Regions from separate parts of the Gracilibacillus salinarum genome, predicted to be linked through region 2. Evidence: predicted binding sites of a transcription regulator. Region 2 holds the regulator's gene; each other region holds the start of a gene.
What was found. Region 2 encodes LexA, which represses DNA repair genes until DNA is damaged. Its sites were predicted from a motif close to CGAACATATGTTCG; they were not measured.

Region 1: a site for LexA is predicted at 5,882-5,895, ahead of ruvA (Holliday junction branch migration protein RuvA). Genes of this name have one in related genera too.
Region 3: a site for LexA is predicted at 4,600-4,613, ahead of addB (helicase-exonuclease AddAB subunit AddB). Genes of this name have one in related genera too.

The regions. Positions count from the first base shown of each region.
Region 1 is NZ_CP095071.1:852,776-860,761, forward strand. It holds gene MUN87_RS04305 (ArsB/NhaD family transporter) at 1-854, opposite strand, end outside; gene MUN87_RS04310 (TIGR04086 family membrane protein) at 1,007-1,381, shown strand; gene yajC (preprotein translocase subunit YajC) at 1,548-1,811, opposite strand; gene tgt (tRNA guanosine(34) transglycosylase Tgt) at 1,829-2,968, opposite strand; gene queA (tRNA preQ1(34) S-adenosylmethionine ribosyltransferase-isomerase QueA) at 2,986-4,014, opposite strand; gene MUN87_RS04330 (DUF2905 domain-containing protein) at 4,028-4,228, opposite strand; gene ruvB (Holliday junction branch migration DNA helicase RuvB) at 4,225-5,226, opposite strand; gene ruvA (Holliday junction branch migration protein RuvA) at 5,242-5,841, opposite strand; gene MUN87_RS04345 (BofC C-terminal domain-containing protein) at 7,038-7,583, shown strand; gene MUN87_RS04350 (YebC/PmpR family DNA-binding transcriptional regulator) at 7,659-7,986, opposite strand, start outside.
Region 2 is NZ_CP095071.1:405,641-413,626, reverse strand. It holds gene MUN87_RS02085 (ATP-binding protein) at 1-7, opposite strand, end outside; gene MUN87_RS02080 (DUF2621 family protein) at 188-679, shown strand; gene MUN87_RS02075 (Na(+)/H(+) antiporter subunit B) at 712-1,137, opposite strand; gene MUN87_RS02070 (cytochrome c biogenesis CcdA family protein) at 1,165-1,869, opposite strand; gene MUN87_RS02065 (YneF family protein) at 1,967-2,191, opposite strand; gene tkt (transketolase) at 2,406-4,406, opposite strand; gene MUN87_RS02055 (DUF896 domain-containing protein) at 4,591-4,812, opposite strand; gene MUN87_RS02050 (YneB family resolvase-like protein) at 4,918-5,580, opposite strand; gene lexA (transcriptional repressor LexA) at 5,845-6,465, shown strand; gene MUN87_RS02040 (S8 family peptidase) at 6,774-7,766, shown strand; gene MUN87_RS02035 (endonuclease I family protein) at 7,866-7,986, shown strand, end outside.
Region 3 is NZ_CP095071.1:1,362,344-1,370,329, reverse strand. It holds gene MUN87_RS06640 (TVP38/TMEM64 family protein) at 1-85, shown strand, start outside; gene lepB (signal peptidase I) at 142-687, shown strand; gene MUN87_RS06630 (alpha/beta fold hydrolase) at 880-1,761, shown strand; gene MUN87_RS06625 (DUF4181 domain-containing protein) at 1,776-2,204, shown strand; gene MUN87_RS06620 (DJ-1/PfpI family protein) at 2,218-2,817, shown strand; gene MUN87_RS06615 (hypothetical protein) at 2,956-3,171, shown strand; gene MUN87_RS06610 (GrpB family protein) at 3,176-3,703, shown strand; gene MUN87_RS06605 (GNAT family N-acetyltransferase) at 3,721-4,269, shown strand; gene MUN87_RS22275 (hypothetical protein) at 4,354-4,488, shown strand; gene addB (helicase-exonuclease AddAB subunit AddB) at 4,661-7,986, shown strand, end outside.

The DNA.
Region 1 (7,986 bases), 450 kb from region 2:
AAGAAAAATAAGGTTACCCATTCTACTTGTTCAAAAATTTTGTCGGTCTCTACTTCTTTTTCACTTACAATAAGTAACAGAATCGCTCCACATAAGGCAATGATCGTTAAATCTATATGAAATACAGGGTGGAGCAGAAATCCTATTATGGTTAATAACAAGATGGATAGAGATTGGAACAGTAATGGTGATTTTTTTAAGTATTGAGATTCTTTCATTTGCATTAATTCATCTATGCGATTCGAATCGATCTGTTTTAACTGCTTTCGGAACCATATACTTAACAGCACCAGTACAAGCCCAAGCAATAGTAACGCTATCGGTGCAGTATGCTGCAGGAAAGACAAAAAAGTTAAATGAGGTACTGCTTGACCAATCATAATATTAGGTGGATCTCCTATTAATGTTGCCGTCCCCCCAATATTGGCTGTTAAAATGATCGTCAGCAAGTAAGGGAACGTTGGTAATTGCAATAAATTGGTCAAGGTTAAGATAACAGGTACAAATAACAGCACGGTTGTTACATTGTCCAGTAACGCAGATCCAATTGCTGTTAGAAAACCGATCCCTATCATTAACGGAATTGGCTTCCCTTTTACTAATTTCGCAAGCCAAATGGCAATATAAGTGAATACGCCTGTTTTTCTCGTTATCGCTACTAACACCATCATCGCAAACAATAGCGCAACAGTATTCCAGTCAATATAGGAAGTTACCGCATCCTCCCATTGGTATACCCCTGTTAAAAGCAATAATACCCCACCTGCTAATGCTACTAGTGCACGATTTATTTTCTCTGACATTATAAATATATAACTAATGATAAAAACGGCTATGGCGATGGTTACTGACATCTAACGTCTCCTCTCTGATCATCTCAAAATATTGACAAGCTATAATTCATATATATTCTGATTTTCTATAACTATTCGAGAAGGAATTCTTCTATTTTTGGAGGACATGCATACATAAATAAAGAGAAGTTATTAAAAGGGAGGGGTCGGAAGTGAAAACAATCGTTGGTGTACTGTATGGCTGGATTGGCATTTTTGCGGTTATGTTAGTCGCGAGTATTATTTTAACGATTTTATTACGTTTTACGTCGCTAGGAGAATCCACACTGGAGATGTCTACGCTATTTATCAGTTTTATTGCATTATTTACTGGAGGGCTGATTGCCGGGTTAAAAGCAAAACACAAGGGCATTTGGGTAGGAGTATTAACCAGCTTATTTTTTACCTTTATCGTGTTTTGCTACCGATTCTTGGGCTTACATCTTGGGTTTTCCGTGATTGAGCTGGTCAACCATACGTCCTATTTATTATTAGCCATTATCGGCGCGATCATCGGCGTCAACCTGTCATCCGAAGAAGAAGCATAACTCGCAAATTGGGCAGTATGTAAAAGAGGTATATACCCACGTATTATAAGGATCCAACTTCTATTTGAATATAATTACTTCTGCGACTCGTGTTGAGCGCAGAAATTATGGAAGTAAACCAAAAAATACCATGGCATCAATGAAGATGCTATGGTATTTTCTCTGATTAGCTCTGTTCTACTACGTCGCGCACTGCTGAGCGGTCGTATGTAAGTTTTGTTCCATCACCTGTAATAAGTACAAGGCTGTCTTCATCCAATGCATGAACAATACCGTGGAAACCACCAATTGTTACAATCTTGTCCCCTTTTTTCAGTTCGGACTGCATTTGACGCACTTGCTTTTGTTTCTTTTGTTGTGGTCTGATTAATAAAAAGTAAAAGATCACAATCATTAAAACAAGTGGACCAAAGGTTGCTAAAAATTCCATGTGTGTTGCACCTCCTCTTAAAAATTCTTTGCATTTGGTTTATTGAAACCATATTTTTCAAAGAACTCTTCTTTAAAATCACCAAGTCGGTCTTGCATAATTGCTTCACGAACTTGCTCCATTAATTTTAACAGAAAATATAGATTATGATAAGTAGTAAGTCTGAAACCAAATGTTTCATTCGATTTAACTAAGTGACGGATGTAGGCCCTTGTATAATTTTTACAGACATGACAGTCACAGTTAGGGTCTAATGGTGAAAAATCACGAGCGTATTTCGCATTACGAACAACCAGACGTCCCTCTGATGTCATCAGTGTTCCATTACGTGCAATTCTCGTTGGCAAGACACAATCAAACATATCAACACCACGAATAGCGCCATCAATTAACGAGTCAGGAGAACCAACCCCCATTAAATATCGTGGTTTATCAGATGGCAGTAATGGAGTCGTATATTCTAACACACGATTCATTACATCTTTCGGTTCACCAACAGATAATCCGCCTATCGCATATCCAGGGAAGTCTAAGGACGTTAAGTCTTGTGCACTTAATCGTCGTAAGTCTTCATATTCGCCACCTTGCACAATCCCAAATAAGCCTTGAACATCTTTTCGCTCATGTGCTTCCAAACAGCGTTCTGCCCATCTGCTTGTCCGTTCGACAGACTTTTTCATATACTCATGTTCTGCTGGATATGGTGGACATTCATCAAATGCCATCATAATATCGGAGCCTAATGCGTTTTGAATGTTCATTGCTTTTTCTGGTGATAAAAAAAGTTTCTCCCCATTTAAATGATTACGAAAATGTACACCTTCTTCTTTAATTTTACGTAAATCACTTAAACTGAAAACCTGAAATCCACCGGAATCGGTTAATATTGCACCATCCCAGTTCATAAACTTGTGCAATCCTCCCGCTTCCTTGACAATTTCGTGACCAGGTCTCAGCCACAGATGATACGTGTTGGAAAGAATCATATTCGCACCCATCTGTTTCAATTCTTCCGGGCTCATCGTTTTAACAGTCGCTAACGTGCCGACTGGCATAAATGCAGGGGTATCGAAAGAGCCATGTGGTGTATGGACCTTGCCTAGCCTTGCTCCTGTTTGTTTACATGTCTTTATATGTTCATATCTAATCGCAGTCATCAAAAGTTGTCCTTTCTTTACATAATTAACATTGCGTCACCAAAACTGAAGAAACGGTAACGCTCAGCAACTGCTTTATTATAAGCCTCTAAAATAAAATCTCGATCTGATAGTGCACTCACTAACATAATTAAGGTCGACTTTGGTAAATGAAAATTGGTAATTAAACCGTCAATTGCTTTAAATTGATATGGTGGATAGATAAAAATATCCGTCCAGCCATTGCGCTCTTCAAATAGACCATTTGTATCTCGTGCAATTGTTTCAAGCGTTCTGGTTGAGGTGGTTCCAACCGAAATAATTCTGCCTCCACGCTGTTTTACAGCATTAAGCTGATTAGCCGTAGCTTCTGTCATCTGATAGAATTCTGCATGCATTTCATGTTCTTCGACATTGTCAACACTAACTGGACGGAATGTCCCCAATCCAACATGCAATGTAATAAATGCAATCTCAATTCCTTTTTGTTCAATTTCTCCGAGCAGCTCTTTCGTAAAATGCAATCCTGCGGTCGGTGCTGCTGCAGAACCTTGTTCACGCGCATAAACCGTCTGATAACGATCTTTCTCATCCAATTGCTCTTTAATATAAGGTGGAAGCGGCATTTCACCGAGTTCATCCAGCACTTCATAAAGAATTCCTTCATATTCTAACCGGAGGATCCGACCACCATGCTCTTTCGTGTCAATACAGGTCGCTTTTAATTGTCCGTCACCAAAGACGATTGTAGAACCAACTTTTATTTTTTTAGCAGGTTTTACGAGTACTTCCCAATCATTATCTTCCATTTGAGTTAATAGTAATACTTCCACTTTAGCACCTGTATCCTGTTTTATTCCATACAGTCTTGCCGGCAACACTTTTGTATTGTTTAAGACCAGACAATCCCCTTTTTCAAGAAAATCTGCTATATCGTAAAAGTGGTGATGTGTGATTGATCGTTCTTCTCGATTTAATACCATTAATCTCGAGCTTGCGCGATCTTGTAACGGTGTCTGTGCAATTAATTCTTCTGGTAGATCAAAATCAAAATCTTCTATATTCATGCCTTTACTCCTTCTACTTAAAACGTCCTATTACTGCAAAAATAATTGTCAGAATAATACTAACAATGATTGATGTCATGATCGGAAAATGAAATGATACATTCCCTTTTTTAAAGCTAAAGTCTCCAGGCAGTTTGCCAACGAATCCCCATAACAGACCGACGATTATACATACAACCCCTATTACAATAAAGATCTTACCAACGTCCGTCAAGATTCAGGCACCTCCCGGTCAAAGTGTGCATAAGCTTTTGGCGTAACAAGTCGCCCTCTTGGTGTTCGTTGAATGAATCCTTGCTGTAATAAATAAGGTTCATAGACATCCTCAATTGTTTGAGATTCTTCCCCAATCGATGCTGCGATGGTATCTAAACCTACAGGACCACCTTTGAATCCGTCTATTATCGAAAGTAATAATTTATGATCAATGTGATCAAGTCCTTCTTGATCTACCTGCAACATCTTTAAAGCCTGCTGTGTCGTTTCCATCGAAATACTTGGTTCACCTTTAACCTGTGAAATATCTCGTACCCTCTTTAACAAACGATTAGCAATTCTCGGAGTCCCACGTGACCGTCTTGCTACTTCCAGTGCGGCTGCTTTATCTATTTGCACTTGAAAAATGTCAGCAGTCCTTTCGACAATAGCACATAAATCTATAACCTCATAGAATTCAAGACGTGATAAAACACCGAAGCGGTCTCGTAATGGGGCCGATAGCAGACCTGCTCTAGTTGTAGCACCTACCAAGGTAAATGGTGGTAAATCAAGCTGAACAGAACGCGCACTCGGGCCTTGACCAATGACAATATCCAGACAGAAATCCTCCATTGCTGGATAAAGGATTTCTTCCACTGCCCGAGGCAGACGATGAATTTCGTCAATGAATAACACATCACCGACTTCCAAGGAAGAAAGGATCGCTGCTAAATCGCCAGAACGTTCGATTGCTGGACCGGATGTTTGTTTAAACTGGACACCCATCTCATTTGCAATAATTTGTGCCATCGTCGTTTTACCCAGACCTGGAGGGCCATATAGTAATACATGATCGAGTGGTTCGTTTCTCATCTTGGCAGCTTCAATAAAAATCGCTAAATTGTCTTTTGCTTTATGCTGACCAATGTATTGCTTCAGCATTTTGGGGCGCAGACTTAATTCTTCTGATAAATCTTCTTCTTGGATCTCATTGGAAATAATCCGTTCCTCCATCATGAAATCTCCTTTCTATTTCATTAGTAAGGCTAACCCTTTTCGTATGTATGTATCCGCTGCATCACTCTGTTCTTTCGCTAAGACTGGCTTGATCGTATTTATTTCTTTTTCTGAATAACCTAATGCTTTCAGTGCCTCGATTGCTTCTGATAATGCATTGTTTTCCTCCGTTTTATCTGGCTGCTGATTAAATAAATTCTCTGTATGAAAGTCGAATGGTAATTTACCTTTTAGGTCCAGGATCATTTGGCGTGCCGTTTTCTTCCCTACGCCAGGAAAACTTGTTAGAAACTTTTCATCTTCCTGATCAATAGCCAGGACGAAATCTTTAACAGATGTTGATGCCAATACCGCTAACGCACCCTTAGGTCCGATCCCCGAAACATTTAAGATTTGAGCGAACAGTTTTTTTTCTTCCTGGTTCTGAAATCCGTATAAAATCTGAGCATCTTCCCTTACATAATGGTACGTGTAAATCTTTAATTGTTCTCCCGTTTGTACTTGAAAACGATAGGGATTCGGACAAATTACTTCATAGCCAATTCCGTTCGTTTCTATTAAAATGATTTGTTCCGTTATATCCGATACTAATCCATTTATATATGCAATCATATCACTGATCTCCTCTTCATTCCAAATTCACACTCTTTCACAAGCATACGTTCGTATTTAATCTTAGCTTATCTAACGATCTTTCGCAAGAACAAGTAGGGAATAAAGTGAGAGGATTAACAGATAACTGGTGTTAATTTTGAAATGATTCATGTGCTGGGATACCGCTCCGTCCAACCACTCCGCGTCCTGCGGGGCACGGCTGAAGCTAACTTTGTGAAGAAAGATCGCTTCACAAAGTGGATCTTCAGCGCCTGCCTGTCCCGCGGGAGTCTCCGTGGTTGGCCTACGCTAGAATTGGGACTCTACAATTTTGTCAGAGCTAGCATATTGATTTCATGCATATATAATAGCTATTGAAAAATACCAAGAACCACTGCTTTTTGCTGTACCATGCGTTGTAGCACTTCCCTTAAGCGTAGGAAATAGGCGGAGACTCCCGTGGAATCAGCGCGAGCTGAAGATCCATTTCATTTGTGCCTGTGTCTGCAAGCTTTGCTTCGAAGTAAGCTTCCTCGGCACAAGGCAGCAAAGAAGCATTTACAGGTAGTAGCCTAGCTGATGCCGTGCCCAGAGGACGCGGAGCCTATTTCCGGAGCTTTGCAACGCAAATAAAATATTTCAAAATGACCGTTTTGCCATACAGCCTTAGTTGACATAATCCATATTATAGGAACCTATCCTCCTATTCAGCATGATTACTTCTACGACTACTTATATACTTTCTTTTCTTACATACTAATTTTCACTACGTCGAACTTCTTCATTGCTAAAATTTTATACTTTCCTACCGTATAAGTAAAACCGGTAAGTTCACTCGGTCCTAACTAAGAAAATTATATACAACTCAATTACCTATAATATGGATTATTAACCATCGCTATCCAAGCATGCATTTTGAGATATTTAATATGCTGGGATACCGCTTCGGCTAACCACTCCGCGTCCTGCGGGAGTCTCCGTGGTTGGCGGGGGCGATATCTAAACAGATGAAATATTTCAAAACTCCACTAAGCTGCTATTTTACATAATCCGGTCTAAAGAAAGCTATATATACTCATGTTAGGTACTGAAATCTTTGAGAAAAGTAACGACATAATAATGCGATTGTTGTTTTGAAGATTTTAAAAAAGATGATTATATTTTCACAGTTTGGACACCCTAACAGTAAACATAGCTCGATTGGAGGGTCTTTAATGAGCAAGTTATGGTTACTGTTAAACGGGGTCATTGTGGCAATAATCGGCGTTATCAGCTATCAATCTATACAAGAAACACCAAAGAGTAATGCGGAGAGCCCAGAAGAAGTCAGGGCAGTTGCGCAAGACCCGCTTACAATTGAATTAACATTGGAACGACATTATATAGATGGCAATGTAGAGCGGGAGCAAGTCGAAGAAACGATCGCTTCCATGGAGGATTTTTGGTCGGAGTATCAGGATTGGCAAGTCATGGAGCAGAAAGAAGGACACATCCGTTTCCGAAAAGAAGTCAACGATATATCTCCTTACTTGAAGGCGAATGGCTATTTTGGATTAAAGAATGGTAAACTGACTATTTTCGAGGGCGTTCCAGTACATGAGTCTGCCGTACAATCTTTTTACCAGATCGATACAGATGAATTAGAATCACATTTATTTGATCGCTTAAAAGAAGGAATTAAAATTAATACGAAAAAGGACTATTCGGAAGTATTAGAAACATTCCGTTCCTATCAAAAAGCAGAAGCAGTGAACAGTTGAACGATGTTATCATCGTTCAATTGTTTGACTGTCAAAAAAGACTGACTCCTATTCGCGGAATCAGTCTTTTTCTTCTTACAATTGCTCCATAATTGCTTCGTCTGCTTCTATGTTATGATGTACTTCCTGAACATCTTCCATGTCCTCTAACATTTGAACTAACTTAACCATTTTGTTACCTGCATCTTCATCCACTTCTGACATGGTTTGAGGGATCATAGTGATTTCTGCTGTTTCAAATGTAAAGCCGCTTTCTTCCAACGTTTTCTTTACGTTTTGGAAATCTTCAGGGTCGGCATATATTTCGTATGCACCCTCGACAGTTTCCATTTCTTCAGCTCCCGCTTCGATAGCTTCCAACATTACAGTGTCTTCGTCTGCTTCTGTCTTCTCACGATCGATA
Region 2 (7,986 bases):
TAAGCAAGGTTCTCCCCCCTAACAATTTCAAAATCGTTTTCTAAAAAAGTCTAAACATGCTATAATATCAACGATCTAGTAAATTATATGAGAAATTTAGATAATCATGACTGAATATACGATTCAATGTTATATTACTATATTTTCAAAAAAATTAAAATGTCATTCTTAAGATCAAGAATAAAAAATGGTAGGTGAGGACAAGTTGTCTTTTGAATTCATGTCGTTTATCGTATTATGGACCTTTGTTTTGCTAGGCTTAATTGCCATAGGCGGTTATTTTATGTTTCGTAAGTTTTTAAAGAGTTTACCTAAAGATGATGGAAAATCAGATCTGGATTGGCAACAACATTATATTGACCAATCTATTCATTTATGGAAAGATCCCGAAAAGAAATTTCTCGAGGAATTAGTAGCTCCAGTACCGGAATTGTTCCGCGATGTCGCGAGACAAAAAATTGCTGGCAAGATTGGTCAGATTGCTTTGGAAAAAAAGGAGCATGCAATTACGCAGGAAACCCTTATACAAGGGTATATCATGGCAACACCAAAAAGAGACCATAAATTTTTACGAAAAAAACTGAAAGAAAAAGAAATTGACGTCACCCCATACGAGCAGTTTTTTCAATACTCCCCTGAAGATTACCAAAACAAAAAATACGCAGCAAAGACACGTTAATCACCTGATTACGTGTCTTTGCTGCGTAAAAATTAACGATCACTTGATATTGTCAGTACAATGGTCATAGCAACCCCAATTACCGTCAAATACACTCCCAAATCAAAAAAGAGAGCAGTGGCTAATTCCATTTCACCGAAAATCGGGAAGTGGAAATACCCAAATGTTTGACTTAAAAAAGGCTCTCCAAATAAGAAGGAACCGACAGCTGTTGCAATTGCTATTATTAAGCCGATTGCTAACACCGTACGATAATTAAAAGGCAACACTTTATTAACCGCACGCTCACCATATGCCATGTACATCAGCACAATAGCAGCAGAAGTCATTAACCCACCAAGGAAACCTCCGCCTGGCGCATTATGTCCTGCCAAAAATAAATTGACTGCAAATCCAAATAAGATAAATGAAATTAACACAGTCATTGTTCTAAAAATCAAATCATTTTTCTCTGCCATACTACACCTCCAGCTGAACGCATAATACTAAAAGCCTTGAAAACCGAAAAACCCGGACAGAAAGGATGTTAATTTTGTCATAAGATCAAAGAACAAAAAGAATCCCATGAATATCATCACAGATCCACCTATTTTTACAAGCTTCGGGCCATTTTGGCGTATCCATTTCATTTTACCAATAAAGAAGGCAAGAATAAAGAATGGAATTGCAAAACCGAGTGAATAAGCGGACATTAAGATCATCCCTAATTCTGTATCAGTTGCTGCGAGTGAAATCACTGCCATTAAAATTGGACCAGTACAAGGTGTCCACCCTAACGAGAATGCCATCCCGATAATATAGGAACCGAAAAATCCTGCAGGTCTGTTTTTAAAATGAAATTTTCTCTCTTTCATTAAGAAATCAAAATTTAATGCGCCAACAATTACCAGCCCAAAGAATACAATTAAAATGGCACCAACCTGTCGAATCAGATCATCCCATCTTGTCAGAAATTCCCCGACGAAACTTGTCGTGAAACCGAGCAGGATAAATACACTTGAAAAGCCAATTAAAAAGAATAAAGTATGTAAAACGCTTTTATAATTGAACATAGCTTTTTCTTCTTTAATATCATTTACACTCATGCCAGTAATATAAGATAAAAATGCTGGATAAAGTGGTAATACACAGGGTGAAATAAAAGATAAAAACCCTGCTCCAAAGGCAATAAAAATATTTACTTCACTCAATCTCTCCCCCCAATCCTCTATCTCCCTATAAATATAATAAAACCCTTGCTTAAATGAAGCAAGGATTCTAATTCGACAATTATGTTACAATGCGTGTTTATTTATTATCCATCTGATTGTTCATTGAACGCATCATTTGTTTAATTTTCTTTTGTGACGGTTTTTGTCCCATCTGCATCATCATTGTACGCAACATTTGTTCGTTAATAGGTGGGTTTTTCTTTAAATAGTTCATCATGTATTTTCTTGCGATAAAAAAGCCTAACGCTACCCCAGCAATCAGACAAGCAATCGCAATCAATACGACCCAGATTGTACTCATTCGCTAGTTTCCTCCTTCAACATATCTCTTATACAGTATAGTAAAAACTATCTAATAATACAAGCACTTGTTTCACGTTTATGTAAACATTGGTTCAATCAATTGTTATGCTATATTTCCGGGACTTACTATTAAAAAAACATCAAGTGCCTAAAAGCTACCTGATAAAAAATGGGACGAGGATCAGCTCCATCGTCCCATTTCGCTTCAATAATTAGAATAATTCGTTCACGTGATTGACAACATTCTCTACAGTGAAGCCATATTCTTCAATAATTTTATTTCCATTTGCAGACGCACCAAAGCGATCGATTGAAATAATCTTACCTTCGATACCTACATAACGCTCCCAGCCTAATGATGAAGCCATTTCGACTGCAACACGTTTCGATACTGCACTTGGTAATACAGATTCTTTGTAAGTAGCATCCTGCTTATCAAAGCGATCCCATGAAGGAATGCTGACAACACTTACGTCTTTTCCTTCTTCTTTCAATTGTTTTTGTGCTTTTACAGCTAGCTGAACTTCAGAACCTGTCGCTACAAGAATGGCATCCGGTGTTTCTTTAGAAGCTGGACTTACAACATATCCACCTTTTTTCACACCTTCGTATGCTTTTTCAGCAGTACCATCTAGTGTTGGCAAGTTTTGACGAGTTAAGACTAATGCGGTCGGCTGGGATGTTGATTCAATCGCTAGTCTCCATGCAGCCTGCACTTCGTTTCCGTCTGCTGGACGGATAACGGAAAGATTTGGCATCGCACGGAAAGCGGCTAATTGTTCAACCGGTTCGTGAGTTGGTCCATCTTCTCCGACAGCAATGGAATCGTGTGTTAATACATACGTTACAGGTAGGTTTTGGATGGCTGATAAACGAACAGCCGGACGCAGGTAGTCACTAAATACAAAGAATGTACCACCGAACACTTTTAATCCGCCATGTAGCGCCATACCATTTAACGCTGCCGCCATCGCGAATTCGCGTACACCGAACCAAATATTACGGTTTTCTGGTGTTGCCGCAGAGAAATCTCCAGCATCTTTCAAGTTTGTTTTGTTAGAGCCTGCTAAATCGGCACTACCACCGAATAAAGTTGGAACTGATTTGGCAATAGCATTTAACACTTCACCTGATGTAGCACGTGTTGCCGCTTCATCTTTTCCAGCTTCATATACTGGTAATTCTTTTTCCCAACCTTCAGGTAATCTCTTATTGATCGCGTCATCTAATTCTGTAGCTAATTCAGGATGCGCATTTTTATAAGCGTCGAATAGTTCGTTCCATTTCTGCTCTTTCTCTTTACCATTGTCAACAATTTTTGTTTGGAAATCTTGGTAAACTTCTTCTGGTACATGGAATGCTTCGTGTTCCCAGCTATAGAATTCTTTTGTTAAGGCAACTTCTTCCGCACCTAGTGCTGCACCGTGTGAAGCTGCAGATCCTGATTTGTTTGGAGAACCATAGCCAATTACGGTCTTCACTTCGATTAAAGTCGGCTGATCTGTATTTTGTTTTGCTTCAGCAATCGCATTAGAGATCGCTTTCGTATCATTACCATCTTCCACACGAATTACTTGCCAGCCGTATGCTTTGAAACGATCTTCGACATTTTCCGAGAATGATTTATTCAATTCACCATCTAAAGAAATATCGTTTGAATCGTATAATGCAATAAGTTTGCCAAGCTTCAGATGACCTGCTAATGATGCAGTCTCATGAGAAACACCTTCCATTAAATCACCGTCACTAACAATTGCATAAGTGTGATGATCTACCATGTTATAGTTATCTTTGTTGTATTTAGCTGATAGATGTTTCTCGGCCATTGCCATACCAACACTCATAGCAATACCTTGTCCTAATGGTCCGGTCGTTGCTTCTACACCATCTGTATGATGAACTTCCGGGTGTCCTGGAGTTCTTGAATCCCATTGGCGGAATCCTTTAAGGTCTTCGATCGTTACATCATAACCAGATAAATGAAGTAAGCTATAAAGTAACATCGAACCGTGACCTGCAGAAAGAACGAAACGGTCTCTGTTAAACCATTTAGAACTTTTTGGGTTATGGTTCATATGCTCGGTCCAAAGTGTGTATGCCATTGGAGCAGCACCCATTGGTAAGCCCGGGTGTCCGGAATTTGCTTGTTCAATTGCGTCTATCGACAATGTTCTAATTGAATTAATAGACAATTGTTCAGTTTGGTTTGACATGATTTTTCCCCTTTCAATATCCAAAAAATATGTACGCACATCTATAATCCTATAACGAAATACGCTATATGACAAGTATATTAAAGTTAAAACACTTTAATTTTCGTTAGAATTATCAGTTTTTTTTAATGAAATTCAACTTGTATGGTCACTATTTTACAAGTAGTTAAAGAAGAAGTTACCGTTACTTCTTCTTTAACTGCTTTAATTTTTCTGGAGTAACGTCATCACCATTCGGATCAACTACCGTCATTCCTTTTAGTTGGTTTTTAAAAGATTTTCTTACATTTTTTAAATATGCCTCTCGTAAATCCTTTTGTTCTTTTTTTTCTTCTTCTGTTAAACCTTCTGATTTAGATTTTTTCGACAACTCATTTATACGAGCTATTTTATCTTGGGAAAGCATACTATTTACACCTCGATTTCTTTTCCATCATTTTTATTCAAACATGCATGCATGTATTTTACCACGAAAAAAGAGTATACATAACTTGTATACCCTCTCTCTATTTTAATCTTCCTTGATAGACTTTTCAAGTGATTGATATTCCTGATAACGCCGATGGACCGTTGCTTTCGACACATTGTATCCCATTCCTCGCAGGATAGATGCAATTTCTTGAAAGGTCAGATTATTTCGCTTCAGCCGTTTCACTTCTTCGATCGGAAATTGTTTGCGTTCTCTTCCTTTCGCAAGGTGTTGATTGGACAGGTTCTCCGCTGGATTAAATCCGTTATCAACAGCTTTTCTCATGCCCCGTTTTATTTTGGCGTTATGTAATTTGCGTTGGTATTCTTCCACAATCGAGACGATTTGCAACACCATTGAATCCCCTTCTGACAGTTGTAATTCACCATTCTGCGCTAAACAATAAATGGACACATCTAACCGTTGAAGCTGGTGCAGTAAGGCGATCTTCGTATTCCCTCGCCCTAATCTCGTTTCATCCTGAATGAGTAACGTATCTGCTGAGCTGCTTTGAAAGGCCTCCAGCATAGCAAAAATGCCTTCTCTTTCGATTTCATACCCACTCTGCTTCTCTTCTATTACTTGTACGATCTCCATCTCATATCGGGATGCAAAATATCGCAACTCTTCCTGTTGCCGTTTCAGTGAGGTTTCTTGTGAGTCTTTATTTGTACTTACCCGACAATAAATAATGGCTTTGGACATAATACGTACACCTACAATTCTACAAGTTTGTTACTGCTGAAAAATAAAAAAATGCAATTCCTAGTATAAATGCTACCAAATAAAAAATGTCAACTTTCGATATATTTTTTAACAACTTGCATCCCTCCCAGAACCTTTGTTCGTACCTTCATTATACACGAACAGGTGTTCATGTCAACTCTTTTTTTCGAACGAATGTTTGTAATGCTATATCATATATGCTATACTTTGATTAATAAATACTACGTGTTAGGAGATTGAAATATGACAAATCTATCAAAGCGACAAGAGGAGATTTTAGCTTATATTAAAGAACAAGTAGAGTTAAAAGGATATCCACCCTCTGTTCGCGAGATTGGAGAGGCAGTCGGTCTAGCATCAAGCTCAACGGTACATGGACATCTAGCGCGATTAGAGAAGAAAGGATACATTCGCCGAGACCCTACGAAACCAAGAGCAATAGAAGTATTGCCACAAGATGGCGATTTAGAAATTCCTAAGACAGAAGCTACCTTTGCTCCCGTAATCGGTAAGGTAACAGCAGGACTTCCGATTACAGCAGTAGAAAATATTGAAGAATACATCCCTATTCCACATAACGAAATGCACGCAAGCGAACAGTTGTTTGTATTGATTATTGAAGGGGACAGTATGATTGAAGCAGGTATTCTCAATGGAGACAAAGTCATTGTCAAACAGCAGAATACAGCTGAAAACGGCGATATCGTTGTAGCCATGACAGATGAAAGTGAAGCAACGGTAAAACGTTTCTTCAAGGAAAAGGATCATATTCGACTGCAGCCTGAGAACGCGACAATGGATGCGTTAATCTACGATAATGTCAGCATTCTTGGTAGAGTAGTTGGCTTGTACCGCAGCTTATAATAGATTCAAAAAAGCCTTTGGTGAAAATGCCGAGGGCTTTCCTACTCAAAATAATCCTTCTACTCTTTTTTGTTAAAATTTATATTTTTTTCTTTTATTGGTTTGAAGCCTAGTGAAATAGGTAATATAAGTAGCAAAACCTTCTTTCAATTCCAGACATTGGATGCCGACACATCAACTATTTCCACATCACAGCTTACTTACTCCATTTATGACAACTATCTTAATTTCAGTAAATCTAGTAAACTTTTTCAACCTAATCACATACTGTATAGAGAGAGGGTAAACTTTAGAGGAGTGAATAAAATATGGTACAAAACAAGGTTCACTTAATTCCTTATACGATTCAATCGATTGAGGATTCCAAAAATGAGACCCCTGAAGGCGTTCAACTAGTACAGGCTCCCGCCTTATGGGAGAAAGGTTTTGAAGGAGAAGATATCGTCGTTGCGGTGATAGACACCGGAATTGAATCGGATCATCCAGACTTTAAGGAGCAAATTATTGGCGGACGAAATTTCACAAGTGACTATAGTGGAGACCAAGACAACTTTGAAGACAATAACGGGCATGGAACACACGTATCCGGAACTATTGCAGCAAGCCTTAATGGCAATGGGGTTGTAGGCGTTGCGCCAAAAGCTAAAATATTAAGTCTAAAGGCTTTATCGGGCGAAGGTTCAGGGGAATACGAATGGATTATTAACGCAATTAACTATGCAGTTGATTGGCGTGGACCAAATAATGAACGTGCAAGGGTCATCTCCATGTCTTTAGGTGGACCGAATGATATCCCTGAGATGCATGAAGCCATTCAAAACGCAATAAATCATGATGTATCTGTCGTTGTCGCTTCAGGTAATGAAGGGGATGGAAATCAGGAAACTCCAGAATATGCTTATCCAGGAGCTTATAACGAAGTCATTAGTGTAGGTGCTGTTAACTTAGACTTAGAGCTTGCTCCCTTTTCGAATACGAATAACGAGGTAGATCTTATAGCGCCAGGAGTAGATATATTATCTACTTATTTAGATAGTAAATTTGCTAAATTATCAGGAACGTCTATGGCCGCTCCACATGTAGCAGGTGCACTCGCATTAATCATTAATTTAAGCGAAAAAGAATTCCAAAGATCTGTTATTGAATCAGAGGTATATGCTCAACTTATCAGACGTACCCTTCCACTTGCATTTCAAAAAAGTGCCGAGGGTAATGGCTTTCTTATGCTGAATCTAGTTGACCAATTAGATAGAATCAATGCTCCCCATGTAAAGGAAACAAATAGAACTTCAAAGAATTAAACAATCATTTTCCAAGCAACAATGGTAACATCAGTTCCGGTAGGATGCTAGCACCTACCTTTCTATCCATTTCTTATGTCATAAAGAAAGGGGAAAATCATGAACAAATTGGAAAGTGAAAAATTAAGTCACACGCTAATGAAATTAAAGGTTAATCAAAACAAAAATAAAAATACAAACGAATACTATGACAAAGAAGAAGATTTACGTCTTATCAAGG
Region 3 (7,986 bases), 960 kb from region 2:
TTCGATTCTTTGGGTCGTTGGAAAATATATAGAGAAACGTCTGCAAACACGAGCAGATCAAAAAAACAGTAATTATACGGATTAAATTTTTCCAAATGGGGTAAATTAGTTAATAAAGAAAGTCCCTTTGGAGGGAAGCCAATGAATAAAAAAAGAATATGGTCAATCGTACGTATCGTTATTTTTGCAACAGTGTTGGCGGTTATTTTTCGTTCCTATTTATTTGCAAGCTATGTCGTGAACGGAAAATCAATGGAACCGACATTGCATGATGGAAACCTCTTAATGGTCAATAAAATGGTCTATGATTTAATGGATATACATCGTTTTGACGTGATTGTGTTTCATGCGAATGAACAGGAAGATTATGTGAAGCGTGTTGTAGGTAAACCGGGAGATCATATCGAATACCGGGATGATGTCTTGTATGTCAATGGTGAAGCTGTAGAGGAGCCTTACTTAGAACCATTTCGTCAGTCTGGTGAGATCCTCACAAAGGATTTCAGCTTAGAGGGTGTCACTGGTGAGAAAGTAGTACCCAAAGGCAAGCTGTTCGTATTGGGAGACAACCGGACCAAAAGCTATGACAGCAGAGAAATAGGCTTTGTTGATCAGGAGACGGTAGTTGGCAAAGTCGATATACGTTACTGGCCAATGTCGGAACTGAACTTTCAATTTATAAACTAAAAAGAAGAAAGCGCTTTAATTTTAAAAAGTCTAATTTGAGAATGTAATCATTCTTGAATTAGACTTTTTTATTGTTGGTTAATTAGAAAATAATGTTAAAAATGGTGCGGGGTTATGGTATGATGAATGAAGAAAAACGTGGCAAGAGTAACGGATGACTTTTGAAAGAAAAGGAAAGGTAGAGACGTATGCATGACTCCAAAAACCATTTATAAAGGAAGTACAGGGAAGCAGAAGATAGAAGCGAAATATGAAAAATATCTTGCTACTCTTCCATTTGAGGTTGAAAGGGATTATATCGATACAAGCTTTGGAACAACACATGTATTAAAAGCTGGTCCAAGGGAAGGTAAGCCGGTTTTTATTTTCCAAGGTGGGAATTGTATAAATCCTATGACATTGAGGTGGTTTTCCCAGTTAGTAAAGAAGTATAGAATATATGCACCTGATACAGTCGGTCATCCTGGATACAGTGCAGAAAGTAGAATATCAGCAAAGAATCAAGACTTCGCAAATTGGATACAAGAAATGATTCTACACTATCAAATCAAAAACTGTGCGTTTATAGGGCCTTCATATGGCGGAGGGATTATTTTACGATTAGCTACTTTTTTGCCAGAACTGATAAACTGTGCAGTTCTCGTGTCACCAGCTGGAATAACGCTAGGATCGAAATCGATCATGATAAAAAAAGTATTACTGCCGCTTATTAACTATCGCATCAATTCTTCTGATAAGCACTTAAATACCATTGCACATAATATGTCTGAAGGTACAATGAAACCGCTTGATAAAGAAATCATTGGAGATGTATTTCAATATGTCAAGCTAGAACAAGATATGCCAAAATTAACAAATCAAAAAGAATTAGAAAATTTTCTAGCACCAACATTAGTAATAACAGGGGCAAAAGACATCTTTTTCCCGGGAGACAAATTGGAAAAGAGTGCAAAGAAAATCATTCCTAATTTAATAAAACTACTAAACTATGATATGGGACACTTTCCATCGGAAACCCATTTAAAAGAAATAAATAAAGAAATAGAGCAGTTTTTGCGTATACATTATAAATAGGGAAGGAAGTCAATATGAATACCGCTGAATTGTGGCCAATGTTTTTTCTGAAGTTAATACTTATAATTGTCGGCTTGCTAGTTGTGATGTGGTGGCTTAATAAAAAAATCAGGAGAAAGTTGAATGTCGAAAAGTTACCTCCCAATCAGCATTTAAATAAGCAGCACGAACAATTAGACTGGACGATCCGAATAATCACAATCATGGTTATCGTGTTTGGTTTTCTCTTTAACAAAACAAGGGAATATGGTGATACGATCTGGTGGTTACAGCCTTGGATTCCACTTGCGGTTGGCGCACTGATAGGAGCTACAGCAAAGGCATATATGGAATGGAAATATGCAGAAAATCCAAGACAATATGTAGCAACCATCAGTGAACTGTGCTTAGCTGTTGTCTCAGTAATCGGTATCATCGCTGTTGGCTATTTTGACTTGATTTAGGGGGAGATTGCATATGAGGCAACGAACTGTAGGTATTTTATTATTCAATGAAGTTGAAGTGCTCGATTTTGCAGGTCCGTTTGAGGTTTTTTCATTAGCTGCTGATTTAGAAACGGGAGAGAATTTCTTTCGTGTAGTAACCATTACCGAAAAAGATGATGCGCTCCAGGCGCGAAATGGATTACAGGTGCTGCCAGATTATCATTTTGACAATCATCCAAAGCTTGATTTGTTAATAGTGCCCGGAGGATATGGAGCAGAGGAAATAGAAATACATAACCCTAATGTTATAGAGTGGATTCTCAAGCAACAATCCGAAGTCGATATTATTGCCTCAGTTTGTACCGGAGCATTGCTGTTAGCAAAGGCAGGCATGCTCGACGGTAAAAAAGCGACAACGCATTGGCTTGACCTCGATCGTTTAGCAAACGAATTCCCCAAAGTCGATGTCCTGCGTGGTGTGAAATTCGTGGATCAAGGAGTACTTGTTACTTCGGCAGGGATCTCAGCAGGGATTAACATGTCATTTCATTTGTTGGTACGCCTATGTGGAAAAGCAGTTGCTGAACAAACCGCCAAAAGGATGGAATATGATATTTCGTTTATGGGATAAAGCAGGATAGAACTGTGAAAATACTATAAGAACAGGTCTCGCGGACAAAATCCAGAGGATACAGCAAAAATATGTCATAAGAATGAACCTCATTGATAACCCGAAAGATGGCAGAGTTTGATTGCAAAGGAGAATGGCATGAGTACGCAGATGAAAGATTTCTTTGGTACAATCATCATTTGTATCATTGCATTTTTGCCATTTGGCAATTATTTCGACGGCGGAAACTACATAGAAACAACAGTCTATACGTTTGGAACAATTATTATTGGATTATTGTCTTATATCATCTCGTTCTTACGTCAATTACGAAGAGAAATGAGGAGAGAAGACGATTCATTATCTGAGGAGTGATCGGGTGTTAGGTGTTAATAAAGGAGAAGTAAAACTTGATCCACCTTCTGAAGATTGGAAAAGATTATATAAGAAAGAACAGCAACTGTTACACACGATTATCGGTAATGACATTGTAGAGTTGCAGCATATAGGGAGTACCTCCATTCAGCAGATCAGTGCCAAACCAATCATTGATATACTGATCGGAGTGGATGATTTATCGCGAATAGAACATTTTGACGAAACAAAATTAAACAATCATGGTTATTATCAGTTATCGAAAGTACATGTGGAGGGGAAAAGGGTTTTTGCTAAGTTTAGTAATCTGGAAAAACTGACAAAGACACATATTCTCCATGTTGTGAGATATCAGGGTCTGCTATGGAACCAGCTCACTTATTTTAGGGATTATATGAATGACAACCGAGAAAAAGCGAAAGAATATGAGACGCTCAAGCAGGAATTAGCAAGAAAACATCCTCATGATGAACGTTCATATACAATAGAAAAAAAGAAATTTGTAGATGGAATAATTAGAGATATCAACTAGAAAAAGAGGTGTAATCGATGTTTTACCACAAAATAGATGAAGAACTTTCTTTGAAATTAATAGAATTAAAAGATGCTGAAAGAGTATTTACCTTAACCGACAGTTCACGCGATTACCTGCGCAAATGGCTGCCGTGGCTTGATTTCACAACAAAATTAGAAGACACCAAAACGTTTATTAAGAATTCCTTAAAGGGCTATGCAGAAGGAGAGAGTCTCACAACATTTATTGTCTATCAAAATGAAATCGTAGGTACTGCAGGCTATAATTCTCTCGACTGGAGCAACAAAATAGCCTATATCGGCTACTGGCTTGGAGAGGACTATCAAGGGAAAGGCATTATGACACGAGTGGCAGGTGCGTTAACCGACTATGCGATAAACGAACTGAACATGAATAAAGTAGATATTCGAGCAGCAGCACAAAATCATAAAAGCAGAGCAGTCCCGGAACGATTAGGATATGTTCAGGAAGGAAGCGTCAGACAGGCAGAATGGTTATATGATCATTATGTTGATCATGTTATTTATGGCATGCTGGCGGAGGAATGGAAGAAAAAAGCCTGACCCTTTTCATCGTGCTCCTTGCGAAAATAAAAAAGAAATATACGCATATAGTGAAAAGATTAAATAGGCGAGGAGCGCGAGGTAATGGGAAACTTTCATTTGCTCAGTATGGTCAATGCAGTTCTTTTACTTGGTATGGCGACCGTTATTTTTCATCATACCTCTTTTATCACCAGTTTTCTCGCGTTAAATACGATCGCCAGCTTCGTCTCCCCCTAGCAAAAAAAAGAAAAGCTGGTGATGACACCAGTTGCCGGATTAGCCTTTCTATTGAGCTTTCCCATAATCTAATATTTACATAGTATTTCTTTCATCACTTTCCTTTACCATAGAACATTCGTTTGCTATAATAAGTAATAGAATATCAGACGTGTAAGAAAGTAGGTGTTTTCTGTTGTTGCGATTTTTAATGGGTAGTGCGACAGTGAATAAAAGCGAGCAATGTTTACAAGAGATCAGGCAAGAACTCAGGCAAGATCCCCAAGGTCCTTCCATTATTTATTTAGTCCCAGATCAAATGACATTCCAACAAGAATATGCGCTTTTAAACGGTGACGATGTAAATGGTTCGATTCGTGCACAGGTTTACAGCTTTTCACGATTAGCGTGGCGTGTTATGCAGCTGACAGGTGGTGCAACCAAGAAATATATTACATCCACTGGGATGCAAATGATGCTGAGAAAGATTGTCGAAGAGCGGACGGATGATTGGAAAGTCTTTCAAAAAGCAATTGAAAAGCAAGGTTTTATTGAACAGTTAGAGGAAATGATCACCGAATTCAAACGATATTGTGTGACACCGGATCTGATTACGGCACAATTAGGTGAAATGGATCGTTTCCAGCATAAAACGGTCAGCGAAGTAGCATTACATCATAAATTAGATGACTTATTATATATTTATCAGAGTCTTCAGCATGCATTGGCAGGGCATTATATGGATAGCGAGGATCAGCTGCAGCAATTAATAGAGAAACTTGAAGACACGGACTTTCTTGAGAATACGACGGTGTATATTGACGGTTTTCATCAGTTTACACCGCAAGAGCTGCTTGTAATCGATGTAATGATCAAAAAAGCGAAAAACGTGACAGTTACGTTAACACTGAATGAACTGAACAACGACGTGACGCCATTAGACTTATTCTACCAAACGAAAGAAACCTATTATCAGTTACAACAATTAGCTGAACAAGCATCGGTCGCGACGGAAATAGAGTATGCAGATCAGCATGGTGGGGAGAAAGATGCTTTTCTTCATTTGGATCATCATTTTGACAGCAGGCCTGTACAACCTTTTTCTGATCAAGCGCCAGTTCGTATTGCAGAAGCAGTACATCCACGTGCAGAAGTAGAGGGAACTGCTCAGGAAATTGTCCGATTAGTAAGAGATCAGGGCTATCGTTATCGTGACTTGGCTATTTTAATTCGCGAACCGGATGTGTACCATGATTTAATTACAACCGTTTTTCAAGATTATCAAATACCGATTTTCGTTGATGAGAAGCGTACGATGCTGAACCATCCTCTCATTGAGACCGTTCGCTCATTATTAGATGTAGTGGAAGGGAATTGGCGTTATGATGCCGTTTTTCGACTGTTAAAAGCTGGTTTTATTCCAAGAGGAGCCGGAGAATTCCGTTTGGATCAGGAAGCCATTGATGAGTTGGAAAATTATGTACTGGAATATGGTGTCCGGGGCAGAAGCAGATGGTTATCAGATAAAGACTGGATTTTTCAGCGATTCAGAGGGTTTGACCAATCTACCCAGACAGATCGGGAATTAGTAGCCCAAAAACGCATCAATCATTATCGGGATAAAATTGCAGAGGCACTGGCGGATATTGACACAAAGCTGCGGACATTACCAACGATCCGTCAAAAAACAATTGCCTTATTCGAGTGGCTTGAATCGATTGGTGCACCGGCGCAATTAGAACAGATGCGGGAAGATTTCGATAATCAAGGACGGGTAGAGAAAGGCCGTGAACAGGACCAGGTATGGGATGCGGTCATTCAGTTGTTAGAAGAAATAACAGAAGTAGCGGGTGAAGAGGAAATGTCACTCTCCACCTTCCGCAATGTATTAGAATCAGGGTTCGATGCCTTGCGGTTTTCACATGTGCCTCCTAGTATTGATCACGTTGTAGTTGGTTCCATTGACAGATCGAGAATGCATGGTATTAAAACAGCTTTCCTGTTAGGTGTTAATGAAGGAACCTGGCCAATGAAACCGGGTGGCGATGGACTGATTACAGAGGAAGAGCGATCAGTGTTACAAACACATGGTTTAAAGCTGGCGGAAGGTAGTAAACGTCAGTTACTGGATGATTGGTTCTACGTCTATTTAGCCTTTACCTTGCCAGCGGATAACTTATGGATCAGTTATCCAATCAGTAATGAAGAAGGAAACCAAAAGGCAGCTTCCTCTTTGATAAAAAGAATGGAAGAATTATTTCCTCATCAGCAAAGTCGATTATTCTTGCAGGATCCGGAGGAAATGACAGACGCCAATCGCTTTGTCACGACACCCAACAAAACACGAGGTGCGTTGACAGCACAATTGGCAAGAAAGCTGAGAGGTTATCCGATCGATTCAATTTGGGAATATGTGTTGAATTGGTTTATTGAACATTCGGACAAGCAGCAGATTCATCAGCAAGTATTAAAGAGCTTGTTTTATCAAAATAAACCAGTGGATCTGGATAAGGATACGGTACAAGCATTGTATGAGAAAGAAATCAACGCAAGTGTATCGAGACTGGAAATGTATCATCGTTGTTCCTATCAGCATTTTGCCAGGTACAGCTTAGGATTGGAAGATCGTCCAACCTACAAACTGGATGCACCCGATATCGGTCAATTATTCCATGAAGCGTTAAAACAAATTACCGAATGGATTCAGAAAGAAGGCAGGCAATTTGCAGATGTTTATGATCTGGATGCCAGGAAGTATGCAAATCGAGCGGTAGGTGAACTGGCGAATGTGTTGCAGCATCAGATTCTGCACAGTTCCAATCGTTATCAATATATCCAAAAGAAATTAGAAAGTGTCATTGCAAGAGCAACCTTTATATTAAGCGAACAAGCGCGTAAGACACACTTTGCCCCGGTAGGCTTGGAAGTTGGTTTTGGTTATCCGGATCAATTGCAGCCATTAACGGTTCCGTTACCGAACGATCATACGTTATTGTTACGTGGACGTATCGACCGGGTTGATCAAGCATTTGAAAATGAACAGTTATATTTACGAATAATAGATTATAAATCCAGTGCAAAAGGGTTAAATCTAACGGAAGTGTATTATGGACTTGCATTACAGATGCTGGCTTACTTAGATGTCGTATTGCAAAACGCAGAGGGCTGGCTTGGACATCCGGCCTCACCAGCAGGGGTGCTCTATTTCCACGTGCATAATCCGATGATTTCAGCAGACGACTTTTTATCGGAAGACAAAATTGAACAAGAAATCTTCAAGAAGTTCAAAATGAAAGGTCTGATGGTCGACCAGGAAGAGGTTGTCCGGATGATGGATACTACATTAGATTATGGTCGAAGTAATATTATTCCTGCTGGCTTCAGTAAAACAGGGTCCTTTTATAAAGGTTCACAAGTAGCAGAGCAAAATGTTTTTAACGAACTGCAAGGCTATATTCACCGGTTAATGGAGAATGCCGGCCTTGCGATTACAGAAGGAAAAGTAGACCTTAATCCGTT